DNA from 3 places in the Paenibacillus sp. Y280 genome. Region 2 is predicted to be linked to each of the others. Evidence: riboswitches for the same ligand, from Rfam matches in the RefSeq annotation. Region 2 holds a riboswitch; each other region holds the start of a gene.

Region 1 (5,317 bases), on a different contig from region 2:
AGAAATGGACTTGACGAATATTTGGTCAAACGGAATCAGGGAGTGAAACAATAATGCTGCAGCAGATCTATCCAGCAGCCGTGCACCCTTATAGCTATGAGCTGAACAAGGATTTTCAGTTCGCAGCAGCCCATTTTGTACCAGCCGAGGAAGCCGGCAAATGCCGTCAACTGCATGGGCATACGTATTTTGCCAACGTCACGGTAGCCGGTGATGAGCTTGATACGGCAGGCTTTCTAGTCAATTTCGCGATTATTAAGCAGCTTATTCATGATCGGTTCGATCATATGCTTCTCAATGACGATAAGGAAAGTTTCAGCGACACGCAGCCGGAGCGTTTTCCCACGACTGAGGTTGTGGCGCGTACGATTTGCGAGATCGTTCAGCTTTATTTGGACGGTACGGTGAATCGTCCGCAGTGCGTTCAGGTTTATCTCCGTGAAACGCCGACAAGCTACTGTATTTACCGTCCTAAGAGAAAGGCGGATTCGAATGCAAGCAACTAAACGGATTCCCGTCTTGGAAGTATTCGGTCCAACTGTACAAGGCGAAGGCATGGTTATTGGCCGGAAGACGATGTTCGTTCGTACCGCAGGCTGCGACTACAGCTGCTCTTGGTGCGATTCCGCGTTTACTTGGGACGGAAGCGCGAAAGCAGATATTCGCATGCTGACAGCGAATGAAATTATAGAGGAATTAACGGCAATCGGCGGAAGCGCATTTGAGCATGTGACGATCTCAGGCGGCAATCCCGCGCTGCTGCCGCAGCTGGGCGGTTTTATTGAAGAGCTGCATGAGCGGGGAATTAGCGTCGCGCTGGAGACGCAGGGCAGCCGCTGGCAGGATTGGTTTTGGACCATTGACGAGCTGACCTTGTCGCCTAAGCCGCCAAGCTCCGGCATGAAGACGGATTGGCAGGTGCTGGACGATATCGTATCCAAGCTGAACGAGCGGGCATCAAGCTTTTGCTTGAAGACGGTCGTCTTCGATGATGAGGATCTTGCATATGCGACCACCGTTCATTTGCGTTATCCGAAGGTTCCCTTTTATTTGCAAGCTGGAAATGGTCAGTTGCAGGAAACGGAGCCGCAGCGTATGCTTCCTTATTTGGTGGAGCGTTATGATTGGCTGATCGAGCGCGTGATGCCGAATGCGGATTTGAAGCGGGTTCATGTGCTGCCGCAGCTCCATACCTGGGTATGGGGCAATAAGAAGGGCGTTTAATAGAAAGGAAAGGCGGAGACGAGCATGGAAGGAAGAAGCAAGGAAGAGCTGAACGGCGTGACGCTGCTCGGCAATCAAGGAACGCAATATTTGTTTAACTATTCGCCGGAAATTTTAGAGGCATTCGAAAATAAGCATCCGAACCGCGATTATTTCGTAAAGTTCAACTGTCCGGAATTTACGAGCCTTTGTCCCATGACGGGGCAGCCTGATTTTGCAACCATTTATATTTCCTATATTCCCGGCAGCAAAATGGTAGAGAGCAAGTCGCTCAAGCTGTATTTGTTCAGCTTCCGCAACCATGGCGATTTCCATGAGGATTGCATGAACATCATTATGAATGATTTGATTGCGCTCATGAACCCAAGATATATCGAGGTTTGGGGCAAATTCACGCCGCGCGGAGGCATATCCATCGACCCTTATTGCAACTGGGGCCAGCCTGGCACCAAATATGAGCAAATCGCGGAGCATCGCCTCATGAACCATGATCTTTATCCGGAGAAAGTGGACAATCGCTAGATTGAGCTTGCTACAACCCATTTCGCCCGCCTAAAGTCTAGGCAGCGATCATACCTGAAGTCCATTCCTTTTCTTTTTCATTGACCTATACTGTTGAATAGAAAGGCCAATGAATATGTGAGGAAATGAGTGGAACGACTATGATCAGAAACGTGATATGTATGTCAGTGCTGCTTTGCACGATAGCAGCGGCGCTAACGAGCTTTGGCATTGTACCCGAAAGAGTCCATGCTGCCGCGACAGAAGAACAAGCGGTGTATGCCGAATTAGATCGCTATATCGAGTCGGCGATGAAGAAGTACAACATTCCAGGAGCAGCGATTGGAGTCGTTAAGAAGGATTCCCCGCTGTACATAAAAGGCTACGGAACAGCGGATTCCAAGAACACACCGATTACGCCGCAAACGCCGTTTATTCTCGGATCGACAAGTAAGTCATTTACAGCGCTGGCTGTCATGCAGCTTGTAGATGAGGTAAAGGATGAGCTGGATGCGCCTGTTCAGCGGTATTTGCCGGATTTCAACGTCACTGATCCAAATGATTCAGCCATCACGCTTCATTTTATTTCAATAGGACTCTTCCATTTGATTCTGCCTATTGCCTTGATCGTATTGCCAGGTCTACTCGATGCGTCTTGGAAGCTGATGTTTGCGTTTGTTCCAGGCATTACGCATCTTCTGTTTGTCTCATCGATTGTGCTGCTTGCAGTTGGCACGGCGAGATTGGTCTTGCTCTTCAGAAGCTTAAGCTTACGAACGCATACATTCGTTAATTAGGGTGAAAAAGCTGACGCCGCTTCCATACCGGAAGCGGCTTTTGCTTTGTTCTTAATCTATCTCGCGCCCTGAAGTCTACGCCGATAGGCATAATGATTCGTAGGCCCGTGGCCGCTGCCGAACCCAAGCTGATCCTCCATCGCAGCTTGAATAAAGGCTTTGGCTGTTCTAATCGCATCGGGAACTGTTTTTCCTTGCGCAATTTCAGCGGTAAGTGCTGCCGAGAATGTACACCCTGTACCATGAGTATGCCGAGTATCGATTCGTAGGCTCTCCAAATAATCGAAACGTTCACCATCATAAATGAGGTCGACGAGCTGTGAGCAGCCCGAGTCGTGGCCGCCTTTGATAACGACATAACGAGAGCCTTGCTGGAACAAGATTTTCGCTGCTTCCTCCCGTTCGCTGAGCGTGCGGATAGCCATCCGTGCAAGCAGCTCTGCCTCCGGAATGTTTGGCGTCGTCACGAGCGCGAGCGGCAGCAAATGCTTGATGAGAGCTTGAATAGCTTCCTGCTGCAGCAGGGAAGAGCCGCCTTTGGCAACCATAACAGGATCAATGATCAAGTTCTGCCACTGATATTGCTTTATTTTTGCGGCTACAATTTCAACGATTTCGCTGCTGAACAGCATGCCCGTCTTGAGCGCGGCAGGTGTCAGATCCTCGCCAATCGAATCAAGCTGTCTTCTGACGGCAGCAGCCTCCATCGCATATACGCCTTGGACGCCGAGCGTGTTTTGGGCAGTAACCGCGGTAATGACTGACATGCCGTAGGCGCCAAGCTCTTGAAACGTTTTCAGATCAGCTTGAATGCCTGCGCCGCCGCCGCTATCCGAGCCTGCAATCGTTAACGCTTTATATACTTTCATCGACTCATCTCCCCGTAAACGAATAAAGACCCACTCATTTCCGAAAGGAAATGAGCGGGTCTAACGATCATACAAGGCTTGCGCGCGTGAATGAATGCTGTTTCTGCTCCACTTCCCTCCGCTGGAATGATCCAGATCAGGTTCAAAGGGTCCGGAGCATGCGCTCCATCTCAGCCGTTAGACTCCCCTAGTGAAATAAATTGGTCCATATTCAATTTGTATTTTTTCTACTATAGCATACACTGGAAAGATGTAAACCATAATTATCCGAAAAGGCGTTGAACTAATGAAAAATTTACTCGTTACGGGCTATCGCGCGCATGAGCTTAATATTTTTAGCCAGAAGCATGAAGGCATCGTTTATATTAAAAAAGCGTTGACGGGCAAGCTGGTGCCGCTCATAGAGGATGGTCTCGAATGGGTAATTACGCCAGGCCAGTACGGCGTTGACCTTTGGGCTTGCGAGGTCGTGATCGCGCTCAAGGAGATGTATCCTCATCTGCGGCTTTCGATTATTTCCGCATACGCTAATCCGGAAGAGAAGTGGAAGGACGATAAAAAGGAATTTTATCAGCAGGTGCTAAAAGGGGTCGATTATTACGCTTCCGTCAGCAATCAGCCATATAACGGGATTTGGCAATTTACGGCGCGGGACGAGCTGCTGTTTCGCAGAACGGACGGCATTTTGCTCGTTTACGACGAGGATGCAGGCGAAGGCAGTCCGAAGTTTTTTAAAGAACGGGCGCTGAAGAAGCAGCAAGCAGAAGGCTACGAATATATAAGCATCAGCTCGGAGGATATCCAAAGCATCGCGGATGATGACAATTTGTATTCCGAGCATTCATGATGGTTACAAAAAAATACGAAACTTATGATTTGACAAATCATAGGTTACCCGTTATTATCTGATTAGATAAATATCTAATTAGATAAATGTTAAATTTAAAACAAAGGGGAATAAAAATATGCAGCTGGATAAGGTTGTGGCTTATCATAAGGCGCTGGCTGATGCGACGAGAATTAAGCTGTTGATCATGCTGGCAGAAGGCGAGCTTAACGGGCAAGAGCTTGCAGAGAAGCTAGGCGTTACGCCAGCAACGGTCACGCATCATGCGACTAAGCTGCGGGAGGCCAGCTTAATTAATGAGCGCAGAGAAAAGAATACGATTTATTTTTCGCTGAACCATTATTTTATTAAGAGCAACGCCAGCGCTGCGGAGCAGCTCATTTATCGGAATGCGGGAACGGAGAGGGGATTGGAGAGTATGGAGGAAAGCAGCAAGCGTCTAAAGGAATCGGTTATCCGCAATTTTTTTACGGCGGAGGGAAAGCTGAAGCATATTCCCGCCCAGCATAAGAAAAAACTGATCGCGCTTCAGCATATCGTATCGCACCTGACGAGAGGGCAGAAGTATACGGAAAAGGAAATAAACGCGTTTATTAAAGGCTTCCATGACGATTTCGCTACGATCCGGCGGGAATTTATTATGCATCAATTCATGTTTAGAGAAAACGATATTTACGAACTGAACCCGCAAGAAATGTGGGCAAAATGGGAGACATTAGCTTAAAGCTGGCGGAAAAATTAAATATACCTGTTTTGTGCCTGTAAAATTTGGAGCAATCGGGCTAAGATGAACGTATTCCATCCATTAAGGGAGCTGTTCGATTGTCTGATAGAGGTGAACTTGTTTCACAGGTGCTGATTACTGCGGAGAAGCTTGGGTTTACGGACATTGATCCCGTTATTTTAAGTGAAGGCGGAAATTTGATCATTCATTTGGCTCCTCATGCGATTACTGTTCGAGTGGCTGTTGTTCTTTCTGAGAAAAACGCAGAGCTTGCACATGATATTCTCGAGCGCGAGCTGCAGGTGGCCAATCATTTGCACCATAATGGCGTACCAGTACTGCTGCCGATTCCAAA
Region 2 (5,317 bases):
ATTGCATTTCAAGGTGATCTGCCCTTAATGTTCTTGCCATCGTTAGCTCCCTTCCTTCGCGCCGACCTTAAGCAGCTCATAAATCTGCTGCTTCAATGTATTAAACCGTGGATCTGTCCATAAAGCCTCATGGCGCGGACGCTCGAACGGGATCTGGAATTCCTCTAGCACCACAGCAGGTGAAGCGGACAGCACGATAATCCGGTCTGACAGATACAAAGCTTCCTCGATGCTATGCGTAACGAGCAGCACCGATCTGCGATTTTGCTCCCAGATCGACATGAGCCACTGCTGCATTTGCTGACGCGTCAAGGCGTCCAATGCGCCAAACGGCTCATCCAGCAGCATCAGGCGCCGCGGCGCAAGCAAAGCCCGAAGGAAGGAAATGCGCTGCTGCATGCCGCCGGATAGGACATGGGGATAGGAATCCGCATATTCATGTAGATCGATTCGCTCAAGCCACTCTCTCGTTTTCTCCTTCGCGGTCTTGCGATCAACGCCAGAGATCGCAAGCGACAGCTCGATATTGCCCGCAACGGTTTGCCACGGCAGCAGCGATGATTGCTGCGGCATATAAGAGATATGTCCGCGTTCGCCTGTCGTCTGCTTGCCGTCGATCCAGATCTCGCCTTCCGATGGCCGCTCTAAGCCGCCAATGACTTGAAACAAGGTTGTTTTCCCGCTGCCTGAGGGCCCTACAATGGACACGAATTCTCCATCAGCAACGGAGAATGATAAGCCAGCCAGCACCTCTTTGCTGGAGGAGCCTCGGCCAAATTGCTTCCGAATGTTCTGCACCTGCAGTGTAGCGTGTAGATTCTCGCCTTTATTGCTCATTCGCTACCTCACCTCTTTCTTAGGGCGCCAACGAATGACAAGACGCTCCGCTAAGGTGATCAGCCCAAATAACGTCAAGCTGATTGCAACGATAATAATGACTGCCGCAAACACGCGATCAGGCATAAACCCTTTGAACGAAATGATCATGAATGCGCCGAGACCTTTGTTCGTGCCTATCCATTCGGCCACAACTGCGCTTAGCACGCTGTAGGAGGCCGCGATTTTTAATCCGGAAAATAAATGGACGATCGCATGCGGAAGCTCCAATCGCCAAAACAGCTGCCATTTGCGAATGCCGATCATCTGCAAATAATTGCGAAGCTGCGCATCGGTATTCATTAATCCGCTCAGCATCGCAACCGTTATCGGGAAGAAGCACACCATGATGACAAGCAGCACCTTTGGCAGCATTCCATAGCCTAGCAGCATCGTCAGAATGGGGGCAATCGCAATAATGGGTACGTTTTGCGACAAGACAAGCAAGGGATACACCGCCGTACGTACGCCGGGAATTAAATGCAGCAAAGCGGCGAGCACGAAGCCCACCGCCGATCCTCCCACAAAGCCAAGCAGCATGATTCGCACTGTCGCTCCCGTATGTTCCATAAGCCTCGGCCATATTTCTATCGCTTCCTTTACGATTGAAATCGGCGACGGAATGAGCCATTCTTGAAATAATCCAAGCGAGGCTGCCGCCTGCCAGCAAACCAGCAGCGTGATAAGCACTGCGGCTGGAGGCCATATTTGGGGCCAGAGCGTTCTCTTATTGCCCATCTGGATATTTCTCAAGCAGCCTGCCCATCGAAGCGCCGCTTGCCGGATTGTAGTAAATTTTGATTTGTGAAATTACAGACGGGCAGCCCATCTCCGTCATCGCTTCGCTCATCGACTGCACGACGCTCAGCAGATGGCTAAGCTCGCCCTCCATCGTCGTTTCAAGCGGTGCTACGCGGTAAGGGACACCCGCTGCTTTGATGATCTCGATTGCTCGATCCACGTAAGGAATGACGCTCTCGCCGCCCGGCGTTGTCGGCAGTATTTGAATGCTTACCAATGCGTTTGCCATCAGAATTCCTTCTTTCTCATCGTTGTTGGCGAGAGGCGGCAGATGCTGCCGCCTCTCTAGATTTTCTTAAAATGCTTATTCCGGCAAAAATTCGTTCGTAAAGGCTTTGTCCGCTTCAAGCTCTTTCTCAAGCAGCTTGTGATCAAACATCCAGCTCGCGTAATTTTCCCATACGCTAAGCTTTTGCTCGCCCCAACGCGGCGCATCATCCTGATATTTCGGACTTAGCCACTTTTGGCTTGCGCGCACAAGCTCCGCGTTCAAATCAGGCTCGGCTTTAATCAAAATCTCTGCCGCGTCCTCCGGATTGTCAATTGCGTATTGGTAGCCTTTTGCTGCGGCAGCCGTGAACGCTTTGACCACCTCCGGCTTATCTTTAATCATCGTCTCGTTCGTCGCAAGAACTGGCGTATAATAATCCAGTTTGTCGCTGTAATCGGTCAAATAAACCATGTTGATCTTCTCGCCGCGAAGCTCCGCTTCCACGCCTGTCCATGCATAATAAATCCATGCAAAATCAATATCTTTCTTAACTGCCGTGAAGAAGTCGCTGTCGCCGATGCTGATCAGGTTTACTTTGCTGACATCCGCACCCTTCTCCTGCATAATGGATTGAATGACCGCTTCCTCGACAGGAGCGCCCCAGCCGCCGTAGGTTTTGCCTTCGAACTTCTCCGGCGAATCGATCCCCTTAGCAAGCGGAGATGCGAAGCCTGAGGTGTTATGCTGAATAACCGCTGCGATCGACACGAGCGGCACGCCCGCAATCCGCGCCATCGTGATCGACTCTTGATAGCTTACGCCGAACTGTACGCTGCCCGTCGCTACCATTTGATCAGCGCCGCTTTGGCCCGGCTGAATAATTTCAACATCAAGCCCCTGCTCTTTAAAAAAGCCTTTATCTCTAGCAACATAAAGCCCGGTATGATTCGTATTCGGCGTCCAGTCCAGTACGACCTGCACCTTCTCAAGCGGCTTGTCCGCTGCTCCCTCTTGCTCTTGCGGCTCCTTGCTCGCTTCCGGCGCGCTGTTGTTAGTGCCGCAGCCTGCAAGCGCCATGACGAACACAAGCATTGCAGCTACGATCCTCCACGACTGTTGCCCTTTTTTCTTCTGATTCATGATGTGTTAGTTCCCCTCTCACTGCTTCTATTTGTATAAGATGACGAGCCCGTATCCGTATCCGGTACAGCAGCACATACAAAAAAGCGTCCCCCTAATCCGGAGGACGCCATATAAATCGGCTGTGCAGCTGCTTGCAGCAAAACTTGATCGCTGTGATCGAGCTTGCTGAATAAACAGTGCTTCTGTCCCTACGCTGGCATTATCCAGATCAGGTTTAACGGGTCGGAATTGTACAGATAATTCCCTCTCAGCCGGCCTAACCAGCTCCCCGGAACATATTCGGTTCGTCAACACTACCAATTGTATAGCAAAACCCGATCATTATGCTAGTATTTTTTTGAAAATGATTATCATCAAGCCTGTTTGCCCTTTGACTCCCTGCATATGTCGACGATATACATCGGCTCGACGCTCCTAAGCGCATGAAGCGGGATCCGCTCACTCGGCTTCCATGACAGACTTAGCTCCTCGCCGCTATCCGGGGAGCCAATAGACTGTACGCCTGTGACTAATGACGTATCCGCTCCTAATGCGGAAACATCCTCTTCCTCTGCAATGTCTTCTGCTTCCTCGGCAGCCTGCGCCTCTGCTGCGGAAGCAACTCTGCCGAACACGAGCAGATAAGCGGCCGTAAGCTCATCCGCTATCGCTTCATTCGTCAATTGTCCAAGCAGCCTGATATAGCCAAGCTGCTCCTGCGGTTTATGCTCTGCGAGCGTCGCCTTCACGTATGCAAAGCCTGACTGGGCATACAGCTGCTTCACCTGCTGGAGCGTATACTGGATCGCCGCTTGTCGCTGCGCGAATACATTTGAAGGATCTAAGTATTGCCGGATATTTTCAAAATAATATCGATTCGCGAAGCCGCCGATGATCCAGCCTCCGGGCCGCAGCAGGCTGACTAATCGCTTCATCGACTGCGGCATGCCGTAAGCATGAGCATCTCCGATCAGGATGCCGTCCAGTCCTTCGGAAGGCAGCGCCCAATCCTTCGGCTCGTTCGAGCGGAACACCGTTATTCCTGATGCCTCGGCAACACTCGCCGCAAGCTCGCTCCGCTCGACACCGTACCATTTGGCTGCTGGAAAATGATTTTTTAGATGATGGATTGTCGCCCCGCAGCCGCAGCCAATTTCCATAATGGAGCTATTTTCGCGCTTGTATTCATAGGATTCTCGTTGTATAACCGTACTAAAATCCATTCTGATTTGCGTCGCACCATCTGGATCAAAGCCCCATTTCGCCCTAAACACGTTCGCATTGCCCCTGTAGGCTTGCAGCAACAGCTCCGGCTCGGAGCTAAAGGGAGCGCTGCCGTCGTTATGGTGAATAAATGTATCTCCGCACAGCAGAAGCTTGTAGCCTGCAAGCCGCAGTCTCAAGCAATAATCGTCATCCGCCAAGCTGCCCATGCCGAAGCTCTCGTCAAACGTTCCGACCCGCTCATACGCCTCCCGCCGCATAAGCAGGCAGAAGCCAGCCAGCTTCACGCGCTCCTCCCACTTCGTTTTGTCGGGAAACGCATGCAGCGCGGAAGCGAACAGCTCCATTTCCTCTATCGTCTTATATGCGGTCGGAATAGTCGACCAGTAGGATGCCGAATTCGTTGCGGGGCCAACCGCTCCAATCCGTTCATCGCTTAGCAAGCAGCGCTTTAATCCTTCAAGCCAGCCTGGCGTTGCGATCGTATCGTTATGAAGCAGCATGAGAAGCTCGCCCGAAGCGGCGGCAAGCCCCAGATTGCAGCCCTTGGCAAAACCTGCATTGAAACCGTTGTCGATTACGATGAGGTCGCTTTCGTTTTTTGCCCATTCCACCGTATTATCCATCGATCCATTATCTACAATAATCAGCTCATAGCAGCCACGCTGCGTATGCCGCCGAATGCTCTCCACGCATTGCTTCGTGTAATCAAGCTTATTGCAGGCAATAAGAATAATGCTTGTCATGCACCTATTGGCATCGCTCACGCGTATCCCCCTCAAGCAAGCGTAAACGGCTTACGCAGTCCTTCGGCGGCAAAAGCTCGTTCCGCGATGAAATATAAGCAGCTCATCTATGCTCATATTTCAAGCTGTACCCATAAAATATGTCGGCGCAGCCTTTTCGGTGAGGAGTAGAAGTGCCTAACAACTAACCGATGCTATGCCGCTGTTTTATACTTCTTTCGTATGCCTACGATAAGCATAAGCAGCGGCAGTATAATTTGAAATAGCGGAGCGACCTTCAGCGTAATGTCGAGACCGACCCAAATATGTACCGTGTTATTTCTCTCCACAAACGACG
Region 3 (5,317 bases), on a different contig from region 2:
GCGCCATTTTGGTCTACTCATTAATCATGCACGCCTCTCTATCGTCAGAATCATTTCTTTTTATATCAAATAAGCTTTGCAAAGCCTAATGGCATGCTCAGCATCCGCCGTTCCTTGCACGAGCACCCGTCCATCCGGAAAGAGAATGAGCTGCTCGCCGCATGGGAGCACTGCCTTTACTAAATAGCGATTAACCGTCAGCTTACAGCCCTGCACCCCTAACGACTTCTCTAATGCAGCCAGTTGGAGCGGCTTGCCTAACGTCACCTGTACCGTGTCTCTCCCGCATAGCACGGTAGAGCTGATGACAACCTCATCTTGTATGTCCTTTTCCAACATTGGCTTAGCAGCCCTTGCCGACCCTTCTTCATTGCCGCAATATGGACAGCAGGCGCTTCCGGCTGGCAGCAGCGATTCCCGGAGCCGGAACGACCATAAATCGACGCTTAGCCAGGTTTGGCGTATGGCTCCTTGATTGCCCGTGAGCCATTTGATCGCTTCGGCCGCTTGCAAAGAAGCTACAAATTCTACGGCTGGCGCCAGCACGCCAACCGTATCGCAGGTATCTGCCTCATTTTCCGAATCCTCGGCGCCAATCAAGCAGCGCAAGCATGAGGTTGCACCCGGAATGAGCGTTGCCTGCATTCCTTGCGCTCCTGCTACGCCGCCATATACAAATGGAATGCGCTGCTTGAAGCATAGTTCGCTAAGCAGAAGCCTTGTCGCAGCATTGTCTGTTCCATCAAGCACAAGATGGACGCCGCTTGCCAGCACAGCTGCTTTCGCTGCGTTCACATCCGCCACAGTGGCAACGAGGCTCACGCTGCTGTTGATTTGCCGCAGCTTATTGGCTGCGGCAACTGCCTTGGGCATAACCGCAAGAGCGTCCGCTTCATCGAACAGCATTTGCCGCTGCAGATTGCTGGGCTCGACGAAATCCCGATCGACCAGTCTAACCTCGCCTACCCCCGCCCGAACCATATGCTGCGCAAGCGACGCGCCAAGCGCGCCGACGCCGACAATGAGAACCGACGACTTGGCCAGCTTGCGCTGACCATCCTCGCCGATTGCCGCAAATCTGGTTTGCCTCGAATATCGGTCGAAAAAAACCGGCTCGGTACCATTAGCCATAAATCATGCTCCCTGCCGCCTTGAACGCTTCCGACTTCTCCTTCATTCCCGCTTCAATCGCTTCAGTCGTTTCCATCCCGTTTTGCGCGGCGTACTCCCTAATGTCCTGAGTAATTCTCATGCTGCAAAATTTAGGGCCGCACATCGAACAGAAATGAGCGGATTTGGCCGCATCCGCCGGAAGCGTCTCGTCGTGGTACGCCATCGCGCGCTCGGGGTCAAGCGAGAGATGGAACTGATCACGCCAGCGAAATTCGAACCGCGCCTTGGACAAGGCGTCGTCGCGCAGCTTTGCTCTCGGATGCCCCTTCGCCAGATCGGCTGCGTGAGCCGCGATTTTATACGTAATAACGCCTTCCTTCACATCCTCTTTATTCGGAAGCCCCAGATGCTCCTTCGGCGTTACGTAGCACAGCATGGCTGTACCGAACCAGCCGATCATTGCAGCTCCGATTGCTGACGTAATATGGTCATAACCAGGTGCAATATCGGTCGTTAGCGGGCCAAGCGTATAGAACGGCGCTTCATCGCAAACCTCTATTTGGCGATCCATATTTTCTTTGATCAGATGCATCGGCACATGGCCGGGACCTTCGATCATCACCTGCACGTCATGCTTCCAAGCGATTTTCGTCAGCTCGCCCAGCGTATCCAGCTCGGCAAATTGCGCGGCATCGTTTGCGTCGGCGATCGAGCCTGGTCTAAGCCCATCCCCGAGCGAGAATGACACGTCATAGGCTTTCATAATTTCGCAAATCTCTTCAAAATGCGTATACAGGAAGTTTTCCTTATGGTGTGCGAGGCACCAAGCTGCCATAATCGACCCGCCCCGCGAGACGATGCCTGTAACGCGCTTAGCGGTGAGCGGAATGTAACGCAGCAGCACGCCCGCATGAATCGTAAAATAATCGACGCCCTGCTCCGCTTGCTCGATTAGCGTATCGCGAAATACTTCCCAGCTAAGATCCTCCGCTTTGCCGTTTACTTTCTCCAGCGCTTGATAGATCGGCACCGTTCCAACCGGAACCGGCGAATTGCGGACGATCCATTCCCGCGTCGTATGTATGTTTTTGCCCGTAGACAAATCCATAATCGTATCGGCTCCCCAGCGGGTTGCCCATGTCATCTTCTCCACTTCCTCCTCAATCGAGGAAGCAACCGCGGAATTGCCGATATTCGCATTGATCTTCACGTGAAAATGCCGTCCAATGATCATCGGCTCGCTCTCCGGATGATTGATGTTCGCCGGGATGATGGCGCGCCCTGCTGCGATCTCGCTGCGAACAAACTCTGCGTCCATTCCCTCGCGAATTGCGATATATTCCATCTCCGAAGTAATGATGCCCTTGCGGGCGTAATGCAGCTGCGTAACATTCTGACCGGCTTTCGCACGCAGCGGCTGTCTCACTAGGCCGGGAAACCGCTCTGCCCCCCGCTGTTTTTCCTTATCCTCCGTCAAGAATCCGTTGTCCTCCGGCTTTATTTCACGACCGTCATAATGCTCCACGTCGCCGAGCTCGTGAATCCATTCGCTGCGAAAGGTCGGCAAGCCGCGCCTTACATCTGTTTCTAAGCTCTCATCGGTATAAGGGCCGCTTGCATCGTAGACGCGTATCGGCTCGTTCGGCAGCTCCTCGCCATTTCTGCTTGAGCTTGCCTCCAAAGCAATTTCTCTCATCGGCACGCGGATGCTTTCTTTCGAGCCGGTAACATACACTTTACGGCTGCCCGGAAGGGGCGTTGTCATAATCGCCATAACAAAAAACCTCCTAATGGAATATGTAGAATTCCTCCTGGAGGCATACGCGAGCATATAGGAAAGTTTAACGCACCGCTAACCCACCCACGTATAATCGCTACGTGCACGGCATTCGCTGGAGCGTGAATGAACCGGCTGCACGCTCGCTCAGCGAGACTTGGCGCAGCCCGTTCAACATCAAAAAAACCGCTCCAGCGAGGGAGCGGTCGAAGTGTGTCGTCATGCGCGCAACATCAAACGAAGATTTCCTCCGGCTTGATGCAGCTTTGAAAGTCATTCCTTCCAGCTGGCGTTCCAGCTGGATTCGGCAGAGCTTTCACGCGCAGTTGCATAAACGCACAATCCCACTTTCCTACGCTGGCATAACCCAGATCAGGTTCAAAGGGACCAAAGCATTATGCTTTATCTCAGCCATGACGGCGCCCCTAGTGGATATCCTTGTTAGACTATAACGTTATGCGAAGAAGGGTGTCAACCCTATATTTAACATCCACATGCAAAATTGGACCAACTACATGCCGCTTTCCTTCATCAGCTTCACCCAGCGATCTGCCGTGTGCCGCCATGTGAAGGTCTGCTCGACTCGCTCTCTGCTGCGCTTGCCCAGCTTCTGCCGCAGCTGCTTATCCCGCAGCAGCAGATGCAGCTTTTCCCTCAGCTCCGTTTCAACGCGCGCTTGATTGACTAGATAGCCGGTCTCGCCGCTTCGGATAATCTCCTTCATTCCGCCGGCACGCGTAGCTATGACTGGAACGCCGCAGGACATCGCCTCCACATTGACGAGCCCGAATGCTTCCCTCTGCCCGGATGGAACGACCGCTACATCCGCTACCAGCATCCAGCCCGGCACCTCGGTATGCGGCACATAAGGCACGAACCGAACATGGCCTGGACATTTGCGCCCGAGTCTTTCAAGCATCCGCGCATACGCAGTTTTGCGATGCGAGCCATAAAACGGACTGCCGACGATGACGACAACAAGCTCGGGATGGCTCTTCACAAGCTGCGGGACAATTTTCAGCAAATGGTGTACGCCTTTAAGCGGAATGAGCCTTCCCATAAACAGCACCACTTTTTTACCGGTCAGACCTCTTTTTTTGCGCAAGCTCTCCCTTTTTGCAGCGCCTTCAGCGGAATACTGTGATGGAAAGCGTACCGTATCGACCCCTGGGTAAATGACTCGCATCTTAGATGAGACCTCGGGCACTTTGGACACGACGATTCGCCTAATAAACTCGCTATTCACAATGATTTTATCAGCAGCCTGCAAGCATTGGTGCAGCTTGGCAGGTGAGATATGATTCGGGGAAATAAAAGTGGAGGAATGCAAATAAAGCCAGACTCGTTTGCCTGGATTCATTTGCTTCATGGTCAGCACATATTGCGGACGGTTCTCCACGTCAATGACATGAGGAGAAAACCGCTGCACCGCGCGCCCAACATCATGAATATATCGCTGCTTGCTGCCGGCTGGAAACCGTTCACAAACAACACCTTTAAAATGTCCCTGACGGGGCAGCTTTTTGCTTAATTTTCCATAAATACGCGGCTCTGCATAAGGCATCAGCAATGGGGCGAATTTCTCAACCACCCGCTCAACCGAGCTGCTTCCTTGTGACGGAATTGGAAACGAGCCTGGGGTGACAATCGCTACTTTAATTGGTGCCATCTCTTCGGATGCCTCCTACATGATCTGCTTATTTTGCAGTATCATACGCTCCTAGAAATGTTTTTGACACGGCCCCTACACAGCCTAAAGCTTGAACTTCATTTGGAATAATCCTGCCTTGCGTGCCGCCATGTATATAATAACGACTAAGGGTCCAATAAATACGCCGATTACGCCAACCAGCTTGAAGCCCACATATAAGCTAATGAGCGCGGACAACGCCCCGATTCCGACGGAATCGCTAAGAATTTTCGGCTCCACGATGCGGCGGAACACTGTAATAACGAGGAAGAGCACGATAAGCCCGACACCCACATACATATTGCCGGTAAGCAACAAATAACTTCCCCAAGGGACAAGCACTGAGCCTGTTCCAAGAATCGGCATAATATCAACGATGATGATAAGCAATGCGATCGCCAGCGGATACTTCACATTAAGCACCAGCAAGCCGAGCAACGAAATAATGTATGTAAGAGCACTCAAAATAAACTGCGAGCGCAGAAAGCCGAAAATCGACTTTTTGAGATTGTTAAGCAAATCATTTACTTGCGGCTGCGACTTCTCTTCAAACAATGACAGGACGGTCGCCTTCATCGTATTCAGACTGAAGCTCATCATATATACCGCCACCAAGAAAACGATAAAGAAGATAAACATGCCAGGAATGCTGGAAGCGAACGCAATAACGGAATTAGACAAGGTGCCTACCATTTTGGTCAGCGTGCTCGTTAATCCCATTAGCCAGTTTTCCAGCG

What was found. A riboswitch is a leader RNA that binds a small molecule or an ion and turns the genes downstream of it on or off. The one in region 2 is predicted to bind thiamine pyrophosphate.
Region 1: it holds a riboswitch for thiamine pyrophosphate, as region 2 does, so the genes downstream of both, thiD (bifunctional hydroxymethylpyrimidine kinase/phosphomethylpyrimidine kinase) here and AC1TPC_RS04200 (ABC transporter substrate-binding protein) in region 2, are expected to answer to the same signal.
Region 3: it holds a riboswitch for thiamine pyrophosphate, as region 2 does, so the genes downstream of both, thiC (phosphomethylpyrimidine synthase ThiC) here and AC1TPC_RS04200 (ABC transporter substrate-binding protein) in region 2, are expected to answer to the same signal.

What each region holds. Positions count from the first base shown of each region.
Region 1 is NZ_JBXCIW010000022.1:9,864-15,180, forward strand. Features, by position in the region: gene queC (7-cyano-7-deazaguanine synthase QueC) at 1-54, shown strand, start outside; gene AC1TPC_RS21745 (6-pyruvoyl trahydropterin synthase family protein) at 54-506, shown strand; gene queE (7-carboxy-7-deazaguanine synthase QueE) at 493-1,224, shown strand; gene queF (preQ(1) synthase) at 1,249-1,746, shown strand; gene AC1TPC_RS21760 (serine hydrolase domain-containing protein) at 1,887-2,522, shown strand; gene thiD (bifunctional hydroxymethylpyrimidine kinase/phosphomethylpyrimidine kinase) at 2,579-3,391, opposite strand; TPP riboswitch at 3,488-3,590, opposite strand; gene AC1TPC_RS21770 (SLOG family protein) at 3,678-4,238, shown strand; gene AC1TPC_RS21775 (DUF2087 domain-containing protein) at 4,357-4,962, shown strand; gene AC1TPC_RS21780 (phosphotransferase) at 5,061-5,317, shown strand, end outside.
Region 2 is NZ_JBXCIW010000002.1:306,870-312,186, forward strand. Features, by position in the region: gene AC1TPC_RS04180 (TatD family hydrolase) at 1-7, opposite strand, end outside; gene AC1TPC_RS04185 (ABC transporter ATP-binding protein) at 43-837, opposite strand; gene AC1TPC_RS04190 (ABC transporter permease) at 841-1,614, opposite strand; gene AC1TPC_RS04195 (thiamine-binding protein) at 1,604-1,906, opposite strand; gene AC1TPC_RS04200 (ABC transporter substrate-binding protein) at 1,982-3,028, opposite strand; TPP riboswitch at 3,200-3,312, opposite strand; gene AC1TPC_RS04205 (glycosyltransferase) at 3,385-5,001, opposite strand; gene AC1TPC_RS04210 (GerAB/ArcD/ProY family transporter) at 5,175-5,317, opposite strand, start outside.
Region 3 is NZ_JBXCIW010000013.1:31,737-37,053, reverse strand. Features, by position in the region: gene thiE (thiamine phosphate synthase) at 1-21, opposite strand, end outside; gene AC1TPC_RS17265 (ThiF family adenylyltransferase) at 61-1,131, opposite strand; gene thiC (phosphomethylpyrimidine synthase ThiC) at 1,124-2,887, opposite strand; TPP riboswitch at 3,223-3,327, opposite strand; gene AC1TPC_RS17255 (glycosyltransferase family 4 protein) at 3,402-4,559, opposite strand; gene ytvI (sporulation integral membrane protein YtvI) at 4,644-5,317, opposite strand, start outside.